Regions from separate parts of the Amycolatopsis sp. NPDC058278 genome, predicted to be linked through region 2. Evidence: riboswitches for the same ligand, from Rfam matches in the RefSeq annotation. Region 2 holds a riboswitch; the other holds the start of a gene.

Region 1 (9,115 bases), on a different contig from region 2:
CTTCGCGGATCGTCTCGTTGAACTGCCGCACGCTGGAGAAGCCCGCCGCGAAGGCGACGTCCGTCAGCGGCAGCCCGGACATCTCGATGAGCAGCCGCGCCGAGTGCGCGCGGTGCGCGCGGGCCAGGGCCAGCGGGCCCGCGCCCAGCTCGGCGGTGAGCACCCGGCCCAGCTGGCGTTCCGAGTACCCGAGCCGCCGGGCGAGACCCGGGACGCCTTCGCGCTCGACGGTCCCGTCGGAGATCAGGCGCATCGCCCGCGCGGCCAGGTCGGCGCGCACGTTCCAGTCCGGTGAGCCGGGCACGGCGTCGGGCAGGCAACGGCGGCAGGCGCGGAAGCCGTTGGCCTGCGCGGCTGCCGACGTCGGGAAGAAGCGGACGTTCTGCGCCTTCGGCGTCGAGGCCGGGCACGACGGGCGGCAGTAGATCCCGGTCGTGCGGACCGCCATGATGAACTGGCCGTCGAAGCGCGGGTCGCGGGCCGTGACCACGCGGTAGCAGCGCTCGGCGTCCCGCCAGAGTGAGAGCGTTTCGGTGACCATTGATCCGAGCATGCCAGCAGGTCAGCGCCGTCGCTGGCGGAAATCCGCCACGGCGTTGGGTGCGTGGGCCGCGACCGGGGCAGCCACGTAGACTGCGGGGTCGTGAGCCTCACCCTCGGTATCGTCGGCCTGCCCAACGTCGGCAAGTCCACCCTGTTCAACGCGCTGACCCGGAACAACGTGCTCGCCGCGAACTACCCGTTCGCGACGATCGAGCCGAACGTCGGTGTCGTGCCGCTGCCGGACCCCCGGCTGGACAAGCTGGCCGAGCTGCACAAGTCGGAGAAGACCGTCCCCGCCGTGGTGTCCTTTGTGGACATCGCGGGCATCGTGAAGGGCGCGTCCGAGGGTGCTGGGCTGGGCAACAAGTTCCTGGCGAACATCCGTGAGGCCAACGCGATCTGCCAGGTCATCCGCGTGTTCGACGACCCGGACGTGATCCACGTCGACGGCCGGATCGATCCGCTGAGCGACATCGAGACGATCAACACCGAGCTCATCCTGGCCGACCTGCAGACCCTCGAGAAGGCCGTCTGGCGGTTGGAGAAGGAAGCGCGGACCAAGAAGGAAGCCAAGCCCGCGCTCGAGGCCGCGCAGAAGGCGAAGGAGATCCTCGACAGCGGACGCACGCTCTTCTCGGCTCAGAAGGACGTCGACCTCGAATTGCTTCGCGAGCACAGCCTCCTGACGACGAAGCCGTTCCTGTACGTATTCAACGCCGACGAGGCGGTGCTCACCGACGAAGCTCGCCGCGAGGAGCTGACCAAGCTGGTCGCCCCGGCGGACGCGGTGTTCCTCGACGCGAAGGTCGAGGCGGAGCTGCTGGAGCTGGACGACGAGGAGTCGGTGCGCGAGCTGCTCGAGTCGGTCGGCCAGCCGGAGCCGGGGCTGTACTCCCTGGCCCGCGCCGGTTTCCACACCCTCGGCCTGCAGACGTACCTGACGGCGGGCCCGAAGGAGTCCCGCGCGTGGACGATTCCGCAGGGTGCGACGGCCCCGCAGGCGGCGGGCGTGATCCACACGGACTTCGAGCGCGGCTTCATCAAGGCGGAGATCGTCTCCTACGACGACCTGATGGCGGCGGGTTCGATGGCGGCGGCCCGCGCGGCGGGCAAGGTCCGCATGGAGGGCAAGGACTACGTCATGGCCGACGGCGACGTGGTGGAGTTCCGCTTCAACGTCTGATGCACGCTGCGTGAGCAAGAACTACTGAATGTCGTTTTCATTGGACGCAGGATATACTGCGTCCAATGAAAGCTTCGTCGAGCTTGCTGCCGCTGCTGCGGTCGCGCATGCAGGGTGAGCTGCTGGCGCTGGTGCTGCTGCACCCGGAGCGCGAGTACAGCATCACCGAGCTCGCCGAGGCGTGTGGTGTCACGCCGACGGCCGTGCTGCGGGAGGTCGAACGGCTCGTCGGCGGCGGCATCCTGGAAGACCGGCGGGTCGGTCGGAGCCGGCTCGTCAAAGCCCGCACGGACACCCCGCTCTACCGGCCGCTGAGCGAGGTCATCGCGGTCACCTTCGGGCCGCTGCCACTGCTCGCCGAGGCCTTGTCCGGTCTGGCGGGCGTGCGCGAGGCCTACATCTACGGCTCCTGGGCCGCGCGCTACAGCGGCGAACCGGGGCCGCCGCCCGGGGACGTCGACGTGCTCGTCGTCGGCTCGCCCGACCCGGACGCGCTCTTCGACCTGGCCGAGGGCGTGTCGCGGCGGCTGGGCCGCGAGGTCAACGTCCACCGGATCTCGCCGGCGTCGTGGACGGCGGACAGCACGGATCCGTTCCTCACCAGCGTGCGTGAGCGTCCGCTGGTCCCGCTGCCCCTCGATCAGGAGACTTCCCGATGACCCGGTGGAACCAGGGCCGCGCCACGATCGACGCGCTCATCGCGCGCGGTTCCCTCGAACACGTCCCGGCTTCGCGGGAGGCCGCGGAAGCGGAGCTCGCCAGGGCCCGCACGCACGTCGCTTCGGCACGCCAGCTGCTGGCCTCGGACCCGGAGGGCGCCTACACGCTGGCGTACGACGGCGCCCGCCGGTCGCTGGCGGCCGTCCTGCAGAACCAAGGCCTGCGTGCAACGAGCCGCGGGGGCCACATCGCCGTCTACGAAGCGGTTCTCGCGCAGCTCGATCCGCCGCTGGGGCCGCTTCTGCGTCCCTTCAACCGGATGCGGGTCCGGCGCAACGAAGTCGCCTACCGTTCTTCCGAGGCGCCTTCGGTGACCGCCGAGGACGTGACGGCCGATGTGGCGAAGGTCGAAGACCTCATCGGGGTCGCCGAAAAGACGATCCCGAACATGTCCCGCTACTGATGGCGCGGACCGAGCCCCGCCCGCTCACGCCGAACGAGCGGACGACACTGGACACGCTGCTCGCGGCGGACTTCCCCGGTGCCGCGGAACTGCGCGCGCAGGCCACCACGGCCCGGGTGGTCGGCCGCTGCGGCTGCGGCTGTCCCACGATCGACCTCGCCGTGGACGATGTGACCCCACGCTGGCCGAAGAAGGAATCGGTGGCGGTGGAGGCCGACGTCCCGGACGGCGGCCTCATCGTGTTCGCCGAGGAGGGGCGCCTGTCCTGCCTGGAGTACTGGTCCGTCGGTGACGAGCCACCGGCCGCGTTCCCGCCGCCCGGGCAGATCACCTGGTAGCCCGCCGGATCCGGAAGATCCGGCAGGCCCTGGCGAACTAGCCGAGCAGGCCCAGCACCGCGATCACGATCAGCACCACCGCGGGGGCGAGGGCGTTGATCCAGGCGCGCTGGGCGGGGGTGAGGGCGGCGGTGCTGTTCATGGCGTTCCCTATGGGCCGAACCGATGCTTCCGCAGGAACAGCGCGCTGATCATGCCGCCCGTTAACAGCTGTGATCGAACTCTCAGCCGTCCAGGTGACGGCGGTTGCGGGCGGTGAACCAGAGCACCCCGCCGGCTGCCGCCACCATTGCCGCGAACGCCGCCGTGCCGACCACGATTGCCTGAGTCATCTGTGTCTCCCTCCCGAAGGTTGCGGTAACCGAGAGACGCCGAACCCGGGCGAAGGTGCACTCAGCGTAGCCGAGATCACACTGCGGCCAGCACCTCGTCGATCTGCGCGGCGAGGTCGAAGTCCTTCGCCGTCAAGCCGCCCGCCGAGTGCGTGCTGAGCCGGAAGGTCAGCGTGCGCCAGCGGATGTCGATGTCCGGGTGGTGGTCGGCGGCCTCGGCGAGTTCCGCCACCCGGTTCACCACCTCGATCGCCTGGGGGAAGCTCGCCAGCTCCACCTCGCGGGAGATCACCGCGCCGGACCGCGTCCAGTCCGCGGCCAATTGTCCGTCGGCCTCGGAGTCGCTCAAGATTTCCGTCATGTCTCCATGGTCGTCCGTCCTGGACTACGCTGCACGGTTGCCACGGGAGTCCGGTGAGCCGGGCTGAGAGGCGGGGTCACCCGCGACCGTTCGCACCTGACCGGATCATGCCGGCGACGGGAGGGCTTCCCTCCCGCGTCCGGCGAAGTGCAGGAGGGTAGATGAAACGCAGGGCTGTTCGCGCCGCGACGGCCATTGCCGCCGTCAGCGCCGTCGCCGCGGCGTGCTCGCTGTCGGACGGTGACGGTGGCACGCAGCAGACGCCCACCGTCACCCTCGTGACGCACGATTCGTTCCTCGCGCCGCAGGAGGTGCTCGACGCCTTCCAGAAGCAGTCGGGCATCAAGGTCTCCGTGCTCAAGCAGGGCGACGCCGGATCGCTGACCAACAAGCTCGTGCTGACGAAGGCCAACCCGATCGGCGACGTCGCGTACGGCGTCGACTCCACCTTCGCCTCGCGGGCGCTGGCCGAGGGCGTCTTCGAGCCCTACACCAGCCCGGAAGCCGACCGCGGGCCGCAGCGCTACGCCGTCGACCCCGAGCACCGGCTGTCCGCGGTCGACGTCGGCGACGTCTGCGTCAACGTCGACACGAACTACTTCGCCGGCAAGGGGATCCCGGCGCCGTCGAGCTACGACGACCTGGCCGACCCGAAGTACAAGGACCTGCTGGTCGCCGAGGACCCGGCGACGGCTTCGCCCGGCCTGGCGTTCCTCCTCGGCACCATCGCGAAGTACGGCGAGGCCGGCTGGAAGGACTACTGGACGAAGCTGAAGGCCAACGGCGTCAAGGTGGTCAGCGGCTGGGAAGAGGCCTACACCAAGCAGTTCTCCGGCTCGTCCGGCAAGGGGCCGCGGCCGATCGTCGTCTCGTACGCGTCGTCGCCGGCCGCCGAAGTCGGCGACGACGGGAAGCCGCGCACCAAGGCGCTGCTCGACACCTGCTACCGGCAGGTCGAGTACGCCGGCGTGCTGGCGAACGGCAAGCAGGTCGAGAACGCCCGCAAGGTCGTCGACTTCCTGCTCTCGCAGCAGTTCCAGGCCACGGTCGCGGCCAACATGTACGTCTACCCGGCGCGCCAGGGCGTCGACCTGCCCGCCGGCTGGGCCCAGGTCGCGCCGCTGCCGCAGAAGCCGCAGACGCTGCCCGCGGACCAGGTGCAGGCCGGACGCGAGAAGTGGATCGGCGAATGGCGCACGCTCGTGCAGTGACACCCGGGACGCCGCCCCGGAGCCTCCGGCGCGCAACGGCTCCGCCGCGGACCGCCCGCGGGCTCGGGCTGGCGCTGCTCGGGCTGGCCCCGATCGGGTTCCTTGTGGTGTTCTTCGCCTGGCCGGTGCTGGCGATCATCGGCCGCGGGTTCGCCGCGGGTGGCCTCGACGTCGTGCTCGGCGACGCGCGGACCTGGCAGCTGGCCGGGTTCACCGTCGCGAGCGCGGCCGCGTCGACGGTGGTCGCCGTGCTGGCCGGGCTGCCGGTGGCGTTCCTGCTGGCGCGGGTGCGGCTGCCCGGCGTGGGCCTGGCGCGGACGCTGGTGCTGGTGCCGTTCGTGCTGCCGACCGTGGTCGTCGGGCTGGCGTTCCGGGCGCTGTGGCCGGACGGCGGCGTGCTGCCGATCGTGCTGGCCAACGCCTTCTTCAACGTCGCCGTCGTCGCGCGGACCGTCGCCGGGCTGTGGGCGCGGCTGGATTCGCGGACGACCGACGCCGCCCGCGCGCTGGGTGCGTCGCCGTGGCGGGCCTTCCGATCGGTGACGCTGCCCGCGCTGGCGCCCGCGATCGCGTCCGCCGCGGCCGTCGTGTTCCTGTTCTGCGCCACCAGCTTCGGGGTCGTCCTGATCCTCGGCGGAGCCCGCTACCGGACCCTGGAAACCGAGATCTACCTGCGGACGGTCGACCTCCTGGACCTCTCCGGCGCGGCCGCGCTTTCGCTGATCCAGTTCGCGGCCGTGGTCGCCGCGCTGGTGCTCGGCGGGCTGGCGCGCCGGCGCAAGGAAGGCGCCCGGATCGGTTCCGGCGGCGCACGGCCGCCGAGGGGCGGCGAGTGGTGGGTCGTCGGCGCCGCGGGGGTCGTGCTCGCGTCGCTGGTGACGCCGATCGTCGCGCTCCTCGCCGAATCGGTGTCCACTGAGGACGGCTGGAGCCTCGCGGGGTACCGGGCACTGACGAGCACCGGCGAGAAGGGCGCGCTCCAGGTGTCCGGCTGGGACGCCGCGCTGAACTCGCTGAAGGTGGCCATCGACGCGACGCTGCTCGCGATGGTCGTCGGTGTGCTCGCGTCCGTCGTGCTGGTGGCGCTGCGGCGCTCGCCGGCACGGGCCGCGCGCGGCCTGGGCGAGACGATGGACGCCGTCCTGATGCTGCCGCTCGGGGTGTCCGCGGTGACCGTCGGGTTCGGCTACCTGGTGACGCTCGACGCGCTGCCCGGCGACCTGCGGACGTCGCCCTACCTGGTGCCGCTGGCCCAGGCGCTGGTGATCATCCCGCTGATCGTGCGGATGGTGCTGCCGGTGCTGCGCTCGGTCGACGTCCGGCTGCGGCAGGCCGCCTCGACGCTCGGGGCGAGCCCGCTGCGGGTGTGGCGGGAGATCGACCTGCCGCTGACGCTGCGGCCGCTGGTCGCGGCGGCGGGCTTCGGCTTCGTCGTGGCCCTGGGCGAATTCGGCGCGACGAGCTTCCTCGCCCGGCCCACGGCGCCGACGCTGCCGGTCGCGGTCGCGACGCTGATGGCGCGCCCGGGGGAGCTGAACAACCAGATGGCGTACGCGGCGTGCGCGTTGCTGATGCTCGTGACGGTGCTGGCGGTCGCCCTGATCGACCGGCTCGGGCGCGGCGGGGTGGGAGAGTTCTGATGGCGTTGTCGGTGCGGGACCTGACCGTCCACTACGGATCGTTCGCGGCGGTGCGCGACGCCCGGCTGGACATCGCCGACGGCGAGGTGCTGGCATTGCTCGGCCCGTCGGGCTCGGGCAAGTCGACGCTGCTGCGCGCGATCACCGGCCTCGAGCCGTCGGCGCGCGGCTCGGTGAGCTGGGACGGCGAGGACCTCGGCGCGGTCCCGGTGCACCGGCGCGGCTTCGGCCTGGTGTTCCAGGACGGCCAGCTGTTCGCCCACCGCGACGTCGCCGCGAACATCGCCTTCGGCCTGCGGATGCACGGGGTGCCGCGGTCGGCGTGGGCCCCGCGGGTCGCCGAGCTGCTGGAGCTGGTGGGCCTCTCCGGTTTCGAACGACGGCGGGTGACCGAGCTGTCCGGCGGCCAGGCCCAGCGGGTGGCGCTGGCCCGGGCGCTGGCGCCGGAGCCGCGGCTGCTGCTGCTCGACGAGCCACTGTCCGGTTTGGACGCGGGACTGCGTGAGCAGCTGGCGATCGACCTGGCGGACCTGTTGCGGCGCAGCAAGATCACGGCGCTGCTGGTGACGCACGACCAGGAAGAGGCCTTCACGCTGGCCGACCGCGTGGCGGTGCTCGACGCGGGGGAGGTCCGCCAGGAGGGTGCGGTCCGGCGGGTGTGGCGGAATCCGGCGGACGACGACGTGGCGCGGTTCCTCGGCGTGACGACGTTCCTCGATGCCGTGGCCGCGGGCGGGAACGTGCACACGGAGCTGGGGGACTTGGGGCTCCCGGACGTCGGCGACGGCCCGGTGCGGCTGGGGTTGCGGCCGCACGCGCTGCGGGTGGCGACGTCCGGAGTGGACGGTGAGGTGGTGGCCGCGGTGCACCGGCGGGAGCACGTGCGGCTGGTGGTGAAGCTCGCGGATTCCACTGTGGACGCCGTGGCGCCGGCGGCGGCGGACCTGCGGGCCGGGGACGCGGTGAAGCTGGAGCTCGACCCGGACGGCGTCGCGCTGGTCGGTTGACGCCGTCCGGAAGGAACCTCAGCCGTCGCGGGTCGACAGGCGGGCGTACGCCAGTGAAAGCCCGATCACGATGTAGCAGACCGCGCGCAGCGCGCCTTCGCCCAGCATCTGCGTGCCCATCGGGTCCTGCAGGACCTCCGCCGGGGCCAGCGACCAGTTCTGCGTCAACAGGAACGGGTGCAGCCAGTCCAGCGACGTCAGGAACCCGAGGATCGTGAACACGATGTCGCCCGCCAGCACCGAAGCCACCACCAGCATCGGGTGCTCGGTCCAGCTGGAGATCGCCAGTGCCACCGCGCCGACCGCCCAGAGCTGCAGCACGACCCAGCCCGCCACCAGCAGGATCCGCGCCAGTGCGCCGCCGAAGGACAGCGTCGTGCCCGACAGCGTGAACAGGGAATCCGTGCCGTTGATGATGAGCCCGGTCACCACGCCCGTCACGCACATCGCCAGCACCGAAACGACCGACACCGTCGCTACGCCGAACGCCTTGACCGCCAGCAGCCGGCCTCGGCCGACCGGGGCGATCAGCCAGCCGCGCAGCGTGCCGTGCGAGGTCTCGCCCGCGATCGCGTCCGCGCCCGCCATGGCCGAGGCCAGCGGGAGCAGCAGCGCCAGCGACATCACGATCGCCGCGATCGGCAGGACGAACGCGTTGTTCACCGCCGAAGCCAGCAGCGCTCCGCCGCCTTCGTCCGGCCCCCCGCCGGCGTTGGGGTTGTCGTCCACCAGCGTCAGCCCGATGCCGATCACCACCGGGATCAGCGCCAGGAGCCCGAGCACGGCCAGCGTGCGCGGCCGCCGGAAGATCCAGCGCAGCTCCGCGGCCAGCAGCCGCGGCAACGGCACCGTGTCGTGGCCCGTGCGGGCCGCCGGTGCTTCCAGAACCGCCGTCGTCATTCCGCCCCCTCGGTCAGCCGCGCGAACAGGTCTTCCAGGCCGGTGCGGGCCCGCGTCGCCTCGTGGACCGCGACCCCCGCGCCCACCAGGACCTGCAGCACCCGCGGCGCCTCGGCCGCGGTGAGATCCGCGCGGATGCCGTCCGGCGTGAGCCGGGCGCCGATCCGGTTCTCCCGCAGCACCTCCACCGCCTGTTCCGCGTCCGGCGTGCGGACCAGCAGGGCCGCGTTCCCGGACTCGAGCAGCTCGGCCAGTTCGCCCTGCGCGACGACGTTGCCCGCCTGCAGGACGGCGACGTGCGTGCAGGTGGCCTCGACCTCGGCCAGCAGGTGCGACGACACCAGCACGGTGACGCCCTCGGCGTGCAGCTCGGCGACGATCCTGCGGATCTCCCTGGTACCAGCAGGGTCGAGGCCGTTGGTCGGCTCGTCGAGCACGACCATCTTCCGCGGCACCAGCAACGCCGAAGCGAGCCCG
Region 2 (9,115 bases):
TCGATGGTGCCGAACAGCTTCGTCGCCATCACCCCCGCCACGAAGATGATCAGCGCGAGCAGTGCCGCGATCGACGCCATCCCGGGGATCGCGGCGAGCAGGCCGGAGACGACCTTCCGCATCGACGGCACGACGGAGATCAGCCGCAGGACGCGCAACACGCGCAACGACCGCAGCACCGCGAACGGCCCGGTCGCCGGGATCACCGCGATGCCGACCACCAGCAGGTCGAAGACGTTCCAGTTGTCGCGGAAGAAGCTGCCGCGGTAGGCGTAGAACTTTCGGGTGGTCGGGTACGGGCTGGTCTGGCTGGCCGACGTCCTGCGCGCGCTCGGGCACCAGTCGATCGGCTGAACCTTCAGCGCTCCTCGGGCGCCAGCCGCCAGAAGGCCGAAACCGGGCCGACCTTGGCGCCCATCGGGTAGGCGTGCTCGACCGCGTGCGAGACGAACCACTTGCCGTAGCGCGCGGCCTCGACCACGGACATCCCCTTGGCCAGGCCCGCGGTGAGCGCCGACGCCATTGTGTCGCCCGCGCCGTGCGTGTGCGGGGTCGGGTACCGCTGCCCCGGCAGCTCCACGAACGTCGAGCCGTCGAACAGCAGGTCCACGCATTCCGGGTCGGCCTGCAGGTGCCCGCTCTTGACCAGGACGTACCGGGGGCCCATCCGGTGCAGCACGACGGCCGCGGTGTGCATGCCCTCGCGGTCCTTCACAGCCATTCCGGTGAGCAGCCGGACCTCGTCGAGGTTCGGGGTCAGCACCGTCGCGCGCGGCAGCAGCTCGTCGCGCAGCGCCACCAGCCCGGCTTCGTCGAACAGCGGGTGGCCGTGCATCGACGCCGCGACCGGGTCCACGACGAACGGGATCTTCGCGTCGCGCCCGATTTCGGCGTTGTTGCACGCCGCCGCGACGGCGTGGATGATCTCCGCCGAGGCCAGCATGCCGGTCTTGGCCGCCCCCACGCCCATGTCCGCCGCCACGGCCTCGATCTGCCCGGCCACGATGTGCGGCGGCAGGTCGGCGCGGTCGTGCACGCCCAGGGTGTTCTGCACGGTGACGGCGGTGACCGCGACCAGGCCGTGCACGCCACAGGTCAGGAACGTGCGCAGGTCCGCTTGCAGCCCGGCGGCGCCGCCGGAGTCCGACCCCGCGATGGTGAGCGCGGAGGGAGGGCTCGTGGTCATGGTGGTTTCCCGACTTCTGGTCTAGGCCAACCGGCCGCACTTTCTTCATCAACAGTCAACCACGGTGGCACATTGTGGGGGCTACTCACCAGTTCACGGGCGAAGGAGCCTGGATGAAGCTCTTCTCGGTGGTCCTCCTCACGGCCGCTCTCACGCTCTCCGGAGCGACCGCCGCCAGTGCGGACAGTCCCAAGCTCTCCCACGTCACCACCGTCGGCGTGCACAACACCTACGACCCGGCGGCCTACGACTACCTCGCCCGGGCCCTCGACGCCGGGTCGTCGCTGATCGAGCTCGACGTCTGGCCGGACTTCTTCACCCACGAATGGAAGGTCAGCCACTCGAACCCGCTGGGGAACCAGAACAACTGCGTCGCCGCGACTTCGGCGTCGCAGCTGTACTCCGGCGGGAAGAACAAGAACCTGGAGTACTGCCTCGACGACATCCGGATCTGGCTGGCCGCGCACCCCGGGCACACGCCGATCACGCTCAAGCTCGAGATGAAGACCGGCTTCTCGGACAACACCGGCCTGGGCCCGGACGAGCTGGACGCCACGTTCCGGGCGCACCTCGGCAGCGTCGCGTTCCGCCCGGCCGAGCTGCTCGGTGGTTACGCGACGCTCGACGACGCGGCCAAGGCGGACAACTGGCCGTCCGTGGACGCGTTGCGGGGCCGGGTGATCACCGAGATCATCCCGGGCACGGTCGAGGAGGGGAACCCGACCGACACGCTGAAGACCGACGTCGAGTACGCGCGCTACCTGGCCGGCCTGAAGAACGCGGGCAAGCTCGGCGACGCGAACATCTTCCCGACCGTGCACGGCGCGGCCGGCGGTGACCCGCGGGACAAGTACACCGCCGACCTCAAGCCGTGGTTCGTGGTCTTCGACGGGGACGCGAACGCGTGGGTGACCCAGACCGGGCCGTGGTGGTACGACGCCAACCACTACTACGTCGTGATGACCGACGCGCAGAACGTCGCGCCGGCCATCGACGGCCACAACCCGACGGTCGACCAGGCCAACCAGCGCGTCGCCGACTTGGCGAAGCAGCACGCGTCGGTGGTCACCGCGGACTGGACCGGGCTCACGACGGTGCTGCCGCAGGTGCTCGCGCGCGGTTAGACCGTCAGCACGAGCTTGCCGGAGACCCGGCCCGATTCGTCCAGCTCGTGCGCCTTGGCGGCGTCCTCCAGCGGGAAGGTCTGCTCGACGCGGACCTTCAGCTGACCGGCTTCGATCAGTTCGACGAGGCCGGTCAGCCCGCCGCGGTCGGGTTCGACGAGAATCCGCTTCGTGGTGACGCCGCGTTCGGCGGCCGCCGCCTCGACCCGGTCGGCGACCCCGCTGGGCACGCCGATCAGCAGGCCACCCTCCTTGATGGCGGGCAGCCAGCGCAGGTCGCTGTCCTCGCCGACCAGTCCGAAGCAGACGTCCACATCGGACGTGGTGGCCGCGGTGTCGTGGTAGTCGATCGGCTCGTCGACGCCCAGCTCGCGCAGGAAGCCGTGCTTCTTCGCGCTGGCCGTGCCGATGACGTGCGCGCCACGGGCCTTGGCGATCTGCACGGCGAGGTGGCCGACCCCGCCCGCGGCGGCGTCGACGAACACCCGCTGGCCTGGCCGGACGTCGGCGACGTCGACCAGTCCCTGCCACGCGGTCAGCCCGGCCAGCGGCAGGGCGGCGGCCTCGGCGAAGGACAGCCCGGCCGGCTTGCGCACGAAGTGCCGCGAGGGCGCGGCGACGTACTCGGCGTAGGCGCCGGCCGGACGCGGGAACCACGGCATGCCGAGGACTTCGTCGCCCTCCTGGACGCCGATCGCGCCGAAGCCGGCCTCCTCGACGACACCGGCGACGTCCCAGCCGACGGTGAACGGCGGCTCGCCGAGGAACCCGCCACCGCGCCGCACCTTCCAGTCGACCGGGTTGACCGCGGCCGCGTGTACTCGCACCAGGATCTCCGTCGGCCCGGGTTCGGGGCGCGGTGCCTCGGTGACGCGGAGCACCTCCGGCCCGCCCGCCGACGGTGGAGTACGCGCTGACGGAGATTGGCTCCGAGGTGGGCGCGCACCTGATCGCGTTGAGCACGTGGAGCCAGGCGAGCTTCGCCCGCATCCGTTCGGCCCGCGAGGAGTACGACGGCCGCGAACTCCAGCCGGTCCGCTGACCCGTGATTCGCGTGAGTACAGCCGTGATTCGCGTGACTGAGGCCGTAACTCGCGAGTTCCGGCTCCAATCACGCGAGTTCCGGCTTGGATCACGCGAGTTACGGGTTCAGCACCCAGAACGGCGAGACCGGCCCCACGCCGGCGCCCAGCGGATAGGCCTCCGCCACGCACCGCTCGATGAACTTCTTCCCCGCCGCCACGGCGTCCGGTACCGAAGCGCCCTTCGCGAGCGACGCCGTGATCGCCGACGCCAGGGTGTCGCCGCCGCCGTGGGTGTTCTCCGTCTCGTAGCGCGGCCCGCTGAGGGAGATGAACTCCCGGCCGTCCGAGAGCAGGTCCACGCAGTCCGCGGTGCCCGTCATGTGGCCACCCTTGACCAGGACCCACTGCGAGCCGAACTCCAGCAGGGCTTCGGCGGCCGAACGCTGCGAAGCCGGGTCCACGACCGAAACGCCCGTCAGCAGCCGGACCTCGTCGAGGTTCGGCGTGATCAGCGTCGCGCGCGGGAACAACTCCGTGCGGATCGCCTCCAGGGCGTCCTCTCGCAGCAGCGGGTCACCCGTCATCGAGGCCGCGACCGGGTCGACCACGAACGGCCCGACCTCGACCTCGTCCAGGGTCTTCGCCACCGAGCGGATGATCTCGGCCGTCGCCAGCATGCCCGTCTTCGCGGCGTCGACACCCATGTCCGACGCCACCGCCTTGATCTGCGCGGTGACGACGTCGGCCGGGATCTCCGTGAAACCCTGCACGCCCAGCGAGTTCTGCACGGTGACCGCCGTCAGCGCGACGAGCCCGTGTACCCCGTGCGCGAAGAAGGTCCGCAGGTCGGCCTGGATGCCCGCACCACCGCCGGAGTCCGATCCGGCGATGGTGAGGGCGGTCCTCGGTGTCACGGCTGCACCACCGGCAGGTACACCTGGCCGCCGGACTCGGTGAACTCCGCCGACTTCGAAGCCATGCCGGCCTCGATGGCCTCCACAGTGGACAGCCCGTGCTCTTCGGCGTACTTGCGGACGTCCTGCGTGATCCGCATCGAGCAGAACTTCGGGCCGCACATCGAGCAGAAGTGCGCGGTCTTGGCCGGCTCGGCGGGCAGCGTTTCGTCGTGGAACGAGCGTGCGGTGTCCGGGTCCAGCGACAGGTTGAACTGGTCGTTCCAGCGGAACTCGAAGCGCGCCTTCGACAGCTCGTCGTCCCACTCCTGCGCGTACTTGTGCCCCTTGGCCAGGTCCGCGGCGTGCGCGGCGATCTTGTACGTGATCACGCCCGTTTTGACGTCGTCGCGGTTGGGCAGGCCCAGGTGCTCCTTCGGCGTCACGTAACACAGCATCGCCGTGCCGTACCAGCCGATCTGCGCCGCGCCGATGGCCGACGTGATGTGGTCGTACGCCGGGGCGATGTCCGTCGCGAGCGGGCCGAGGGTGTAGAACGGCGCTTCACCGCACAGCTTTTCCTCGAGCTCCACGTTCTCCTTGATCTTGTGCATCGGCACGTGACCGGGGCCTTCGATCATCACCTGGACGTCGTGCGAACGCGCGATGTGCGTCAGCTCGCCGAGGGTTTCCAGCTCGGCGAACTGGGCGCGGTCGTTGGCGTCGGCGATCGAGCCCGGACGCAGGCCGTCGCCCAGGGAGAACGTGACGTCGTACTGCCGGAGGATCTCGCAGAGTTCCTCGAAGTGCGTGTACAAAAAGGACTCTTGGTGGTGCGCGAGGCACCAGGCGGCCATGATCGACCCGCCGCGGCTGACGATCCCGGTGACGCGCCGCGCGGTCAGCGGGATGTAGCGCAGCAGCACGCCGGCGTGCACGGTGACGTAGTCGACACCCTGCTCGCACTGCTCGATGATGGTGTCGCGGTACACCTCCCACGACAGCTTTTCCGGTTCCCCGTCGACCTTTTCGAGGGCCTGGTAGATCGGCACGGTGCCGACGGGGACCGGCGAATTGCGGATGATCCACTCCCGCGTCTCGTGGATCCGCTTGCCGGTGGACAGGTCCATGATCGTGTCGGCGCCCCAGCGGGTGGCCCACACCATCTTGTCGACCTCTTCCTCGACCGAGGACCACACGGCCGAGTTGCCCATGTTGGCGTTGATCTTCACCAGGAAGTTCTTGCCGATGATCATCGGCTCGGTCTCGGGGTGCTTGCGGTTGGCCGGGATCACCGCGCGGCCGCGAGCGACCTCGTCGCGCACGAATTCGGGCGAAACCCGTTCGCGCGCGGCGATGTACTCCATCTCGCGGGTGATGACGCCCTGTTTGGCCCAGCCGAGCTGGGTGTTGTGCTCACGCCCGTCGGCCCACCCGGCGCGCAGCCGGTGCAGTCCTTTGTGGACGTCGATCTCGACGTCCGGATCGGTGTACGGGCCTGAAGTGTCGTAAACGTCGAACTGCTCACCATTGGAGAGATCGATCCGCCGGACGGGGACGCGGAGCCCGGATTCGGTCTGCTGGTAGGCCTTGTGCGAGCCCGTGATCGGCCCGGTGGTCACCTTTACGGCAGCATTGTTCTCTAGCGTCGTCAACGACTTTCACTCCCTACGCCGGCATTACCCGGTCAGGTTCATGCGGTCGGTGACGCCTGCGAAAACGCAAGTCACCCTCTCAGCCCGCCATGGCGCGAGCTCCCGCGTTGCTGTTGTGCCCCCGACCATGCCACGCCGGAGCGCGATACTCAAGTCAGGTCACCTCACCCGACCAGTTCGGCCGGGGTGGCGTAGACGTCGACCATGGCGCCGTTGCGCAGCACGGTGATCGGCAGTGCGGTGCCGATCACTTCCGCGAACAGCTGCCGCTGGATGCCTTGGGCGTCCGAGACGCGGGTGCGTCCGACGGTCAGCACGAGGTCGCCGGAGCGCAGGCCCGCCCGCTCGGCCGGGCCGCCGGACACGACTTCGCGCACCCGCAGCCCGGCGCGCTGCCCGGTGCGCTCGGCGATGTCGTCCGGCAGTGGCGCGGGCACGCCGACGACGCCGAGGTACGCGCGCCGCACCCGGCCCTCGACGACGAGCGTGTCGATGATCCGCCGCGTCGTCGGGTTGATCGGCACGGCGAGCCCGAGCCCGACCCCGGCGACGGCGGTGTTGATGCCGACGACCCGGCCGGCGGAGTCGGCGAGCGCGCCGCCGGAGTTGCCGGGGTTGAGGGCGGCGTCGGTCTGGATGACGTCCTCGATCACGCGGGTGGTGCGCCCCTGCCGGACCGGCAGCGCCCGCCCGAGCGCGCTGACGACCCCGGCGGTGACGGTCCCGGAGAACCCGAGCGGATTCCCGACCGCGACGACGAGCTGCCCGACGACGAGCCGGTCGGCGTCGCCGAGCACGGCGGCCGCCGGTGTCTCGCCCCGCGCCCGCAGCACGGCGAGGTCGGACAGCGGATCGGCGCCGACGACGTCGAAGGGCACTTCGCTGCCGTCGGCGAAGGTGACGGCTCCCCGCCGGTGGTCGCTGACGACGTGGGCGTTGGTGAGCAGGTGGCCGTCGTCGGCGAAGACGACGGCCGAGCCGCTGCCCCGCGCGAGCTGCACCCCGGCGACGTGCGGGGTGACGGTCTCGGCGACCGTGCTGACCGCGCGCGAATAAGCGTCCATCGCGTCGTCCATGCGCACCTCGATTACAGCGTTGCAGGTACTACAAGTTTGCGCCCGGTTCGGCGGGAAGTCCGTTCGCTGCTGGTGAACCGGGCCGGCGGACCAGTGACGGTCAGTGGTTCACCGGATCGGACCATGCGCCGGTGAAGGATCGGCGGCAGACTCCCAAGTCGCTCTGTAACGGTGCAGAAGCGATCTTCTGTGGGGTTGATATGCGCAAACTCATCTTCGGCGCCGTCGCCGGGCTGCTGGTCACCGGTCTGATCCCGGCGACCGCGGCGGCGCAAGGGGAGGCTCCCGGTGCGCCCGGGGCCCATCCCAGCTGGCTACCGGCGAACAAAACCGGTTTCGGGACCGCGCACGACCGGTCCAGCAACGTCTGGTTCACCCTCCAGGGCGGGCAGCTGTCCGAGGTCTACTACCCGGACCTGTCCACGCCCAGCATCCGCTCGATGGACTTCGTCGTCACGGACGGCCGCAGCTTCGCCGTCACCGATTACTCGGCGAAGTCGCAGCAGGTCCGGCGGACCGACGACGACAGTCTGGCTTACGAGCAGACCGTCACCGACGACCAGCACCGCTGGCGCCTCCGCAAGACCTACGTCACCGACCCGGGCGCCACGACCGTGCTGGTGGACGTCGACTTCCAGTCGCTCACCGGGCGGCCCTACCAGCTCTACGCGGTCGCCGACCCGGACCTCACCAACGACGGCTCCGACGACTCGGCCGCCCGCGCACGTGACGCCGTCACCGCGCAGGACGCCTCGAACGCCGCCGCGCTCACCGCGAAGCCCGCGTTCACCGCGACCAGCGTCGGCTACGCGGGCGCGTCCGACGGGAACACCCAGCTCGCCAAGACGTTCAAGCTCGGCCAATACGACACCGCGGCCAAGGGCAACGTCGTGCTGACGGGCCGGACGAGCGCCGACGGCGTCCGCGACCGGCACGTCACCGTCGCCCTCGGCATGGGTGCGAAGGCCGGCGACGCGCTCAAGAGCGCGCAGGCGTCGCAGCGGCGCGGCTTCCGCGACATCGCGCGCGCCTACGACCGCGGCTGGCAGCAGTACCTGCGCGGGGTCGCCAAGCCGCCGTCGTCGCTGAAGACCGGTGCCGAGCGCGACCTCTACCAGGCGTCGATGCTGACGCTCGCCGCCAGCGAGGACAAGCACCACCCCGGTGCCTTCATCGCGTCGCCGAGCATGCCGTGGCGGTTCGGGAACAACGACCCGGAGTGGTCGCCGTCGGGCACCTACCACCTGGTCTGGCCGCGTGACCTCTACCAGATCGCGACCGGGCTGGCCGCGGGCGGCGACACGGCCGCCGCCAACCGCGCGGTGTCCTACATGTTCGGCACGCAGCAGCAGGCCGACGGGCACATGCCGCAGAACAGCCGCGTGGACGGCGTCCCGTACTGGACGTCGATCCAGCTCGACGAGACCGCGTTCCCGATCGTGCTGGCCCAGCAGCTGGGTCGCAACGACCTGTGGCCCGGCGTCCGCAAGGCCGCCGATTTCATCCTCGGCTACCGGGGCCCGGACGGGCAGGCGTCGCCGTACACCCAGCAGGAGCGGTGGGAGGAGCAGGACGGCTGGTCCCCGTCGACCATCGCCTCGGTGATCGCCGGGCTCGTCTGCGCCGCGGACATCGCTTCGCACAACGGTGCGGCCTCCGACGCCGCGCGCTACCTCGCCGCGGCCGACAAGATGAAGGCCGACCTGCCCAAGCAGACGATCACCACGAACGGGCCGCTGTCGAAGGACCCGTACTTCGTCCGGCTCACGAAGGACGCGAACGCGAACGCCGGAACGACGTACAACCTCGGCAACTCGAGCGTGACGATGGACCAGCGCGCGGTCACCGACGCGGGCTTCCTCGACCTGGTCCGGCTCGGCGTCTACCGCGCGGACGACCCGGTGATCCGCAACAGCATCCGGGTGACCGACAGGGACATCGCCTTCACCACACCGACCGGCCAGTTCTGGCACCGCTACACGAAGGACGGCTACGGCGAGCAGGCCGACGGCTCGCCGTGGGACTACACCTTCCCGGCGGAGAGCCGCACGACGTTCGGCCGGCTCTGGCCGCTGCTCGCCGGCGAACGCGGCGAGTACGAACTGGCGCTCGGCGACCCGTCGTCGGCCGCGCGGCGGCTGCGTGACCTCGGCCGG

The links. Region 2 has a riboswitch for thiamine pyrophosphate ahead of thiC (phosphomethylpyrimidine synthase ThiC). Riboswitches for the same ligand answer to the same signal wherever they lie in the genome.
Region 1: it holds a riboswitch for thiamine pyrophosphate, as region 2 does, so the genes downstream of both, ACFVYA_RS19170 (thiamine ABC transporter substrate binding subunit) here and thiC (phosphomethylpyrimidine synthase ThiC) in region 2, are expected to answer to the same signal.

The regions. Positions count from the first base shown of each region.
Region 1 is NZ_JBHVXZ010000033.1:30,896-40,010, forward strand. Features, by position in the region: gene ACFVYA_RS19140 (DNA-3-methyladenine glycosylase 2 family protein) at 1-541, opposite strand, end outside; gene ychF (redox-regulated ATPase YchF) at 644-1,726, shown strand; gene ACFVYA_RS19150 (ArsR family transcriptional regulator) at 1,792-2,385, shown strand; gene ACFVYA_RS19155 (hypothetical protein) at 2,382-2,849, shown strand; gene ACFVYA_RS19160 (hypothetical protein) at 2,849-3,187, shown strand; gene ACFVYA_RS19165 (4a-hydroxytetrahydrobiopterin dehydratase) at 3,596-3,880, opposite strand; TPP riboswitch at 3,913-4,020, shown strand; gene ACFVYA_RS19170 (thiamine ABC transporter substrate binding subunit) at 4,042-5,091, shown strand; gene ACFVYA_RS19175 (ABC transporter permease) at 5,175-6,731, shown strand; gene ACFVYA_RS19180 (ABC transporter ATP-binding protein) at 6,731-7,738, shown strand; gene ACFVYA_RS19185 (ABC transporter permease) at 7,757-8,638, opposite strand; gene ACFVYA_RS19190 (ABC transporter ATP-binding protein) at 8,635-9,115, opposite strand, start outside.
Region 2 is NZ_JBHVXZ010000014.1:253-9,367, reverse strand. Features, by position in the region: gene ACFVYA_RS09560 (ion transporter) at 1-455, opposite strand, end outside; gene thiD (bifunctional hydroxymethylpyrimidine kinase/phosphomethylpyrimidine kinase) at 359-1,186, opposite strand; gene ACFVYA_RS09550 (phosphatidylinositol-specific phospholipase C domain-containing protein) at 1,300-2,310, shown strand; gene ACFVYA_RS09545 (NADP-dependent oxidoreductase) at 2,307-3,191, opposite strand; gene thiD (bifunctional hydroxymethylpyrimidine kinase/phosphomethylpyrimidine kinase) at 3,452-4,249, opposite strand; gene thiC (phosphomethylpyrimidine synthase ThiC) at 4,246-5,883, opposite strand; TPP riboswitch at 5,877-5,999, opposite strand; gene ACFVYA_RS09530 (S1C family serine protease) at 6,048-6,959, opposite strand; gene ACFVYA_RS09525 (glycoside hydrolase family 15 protein) at 7,160-9,115, shown strand, end outside.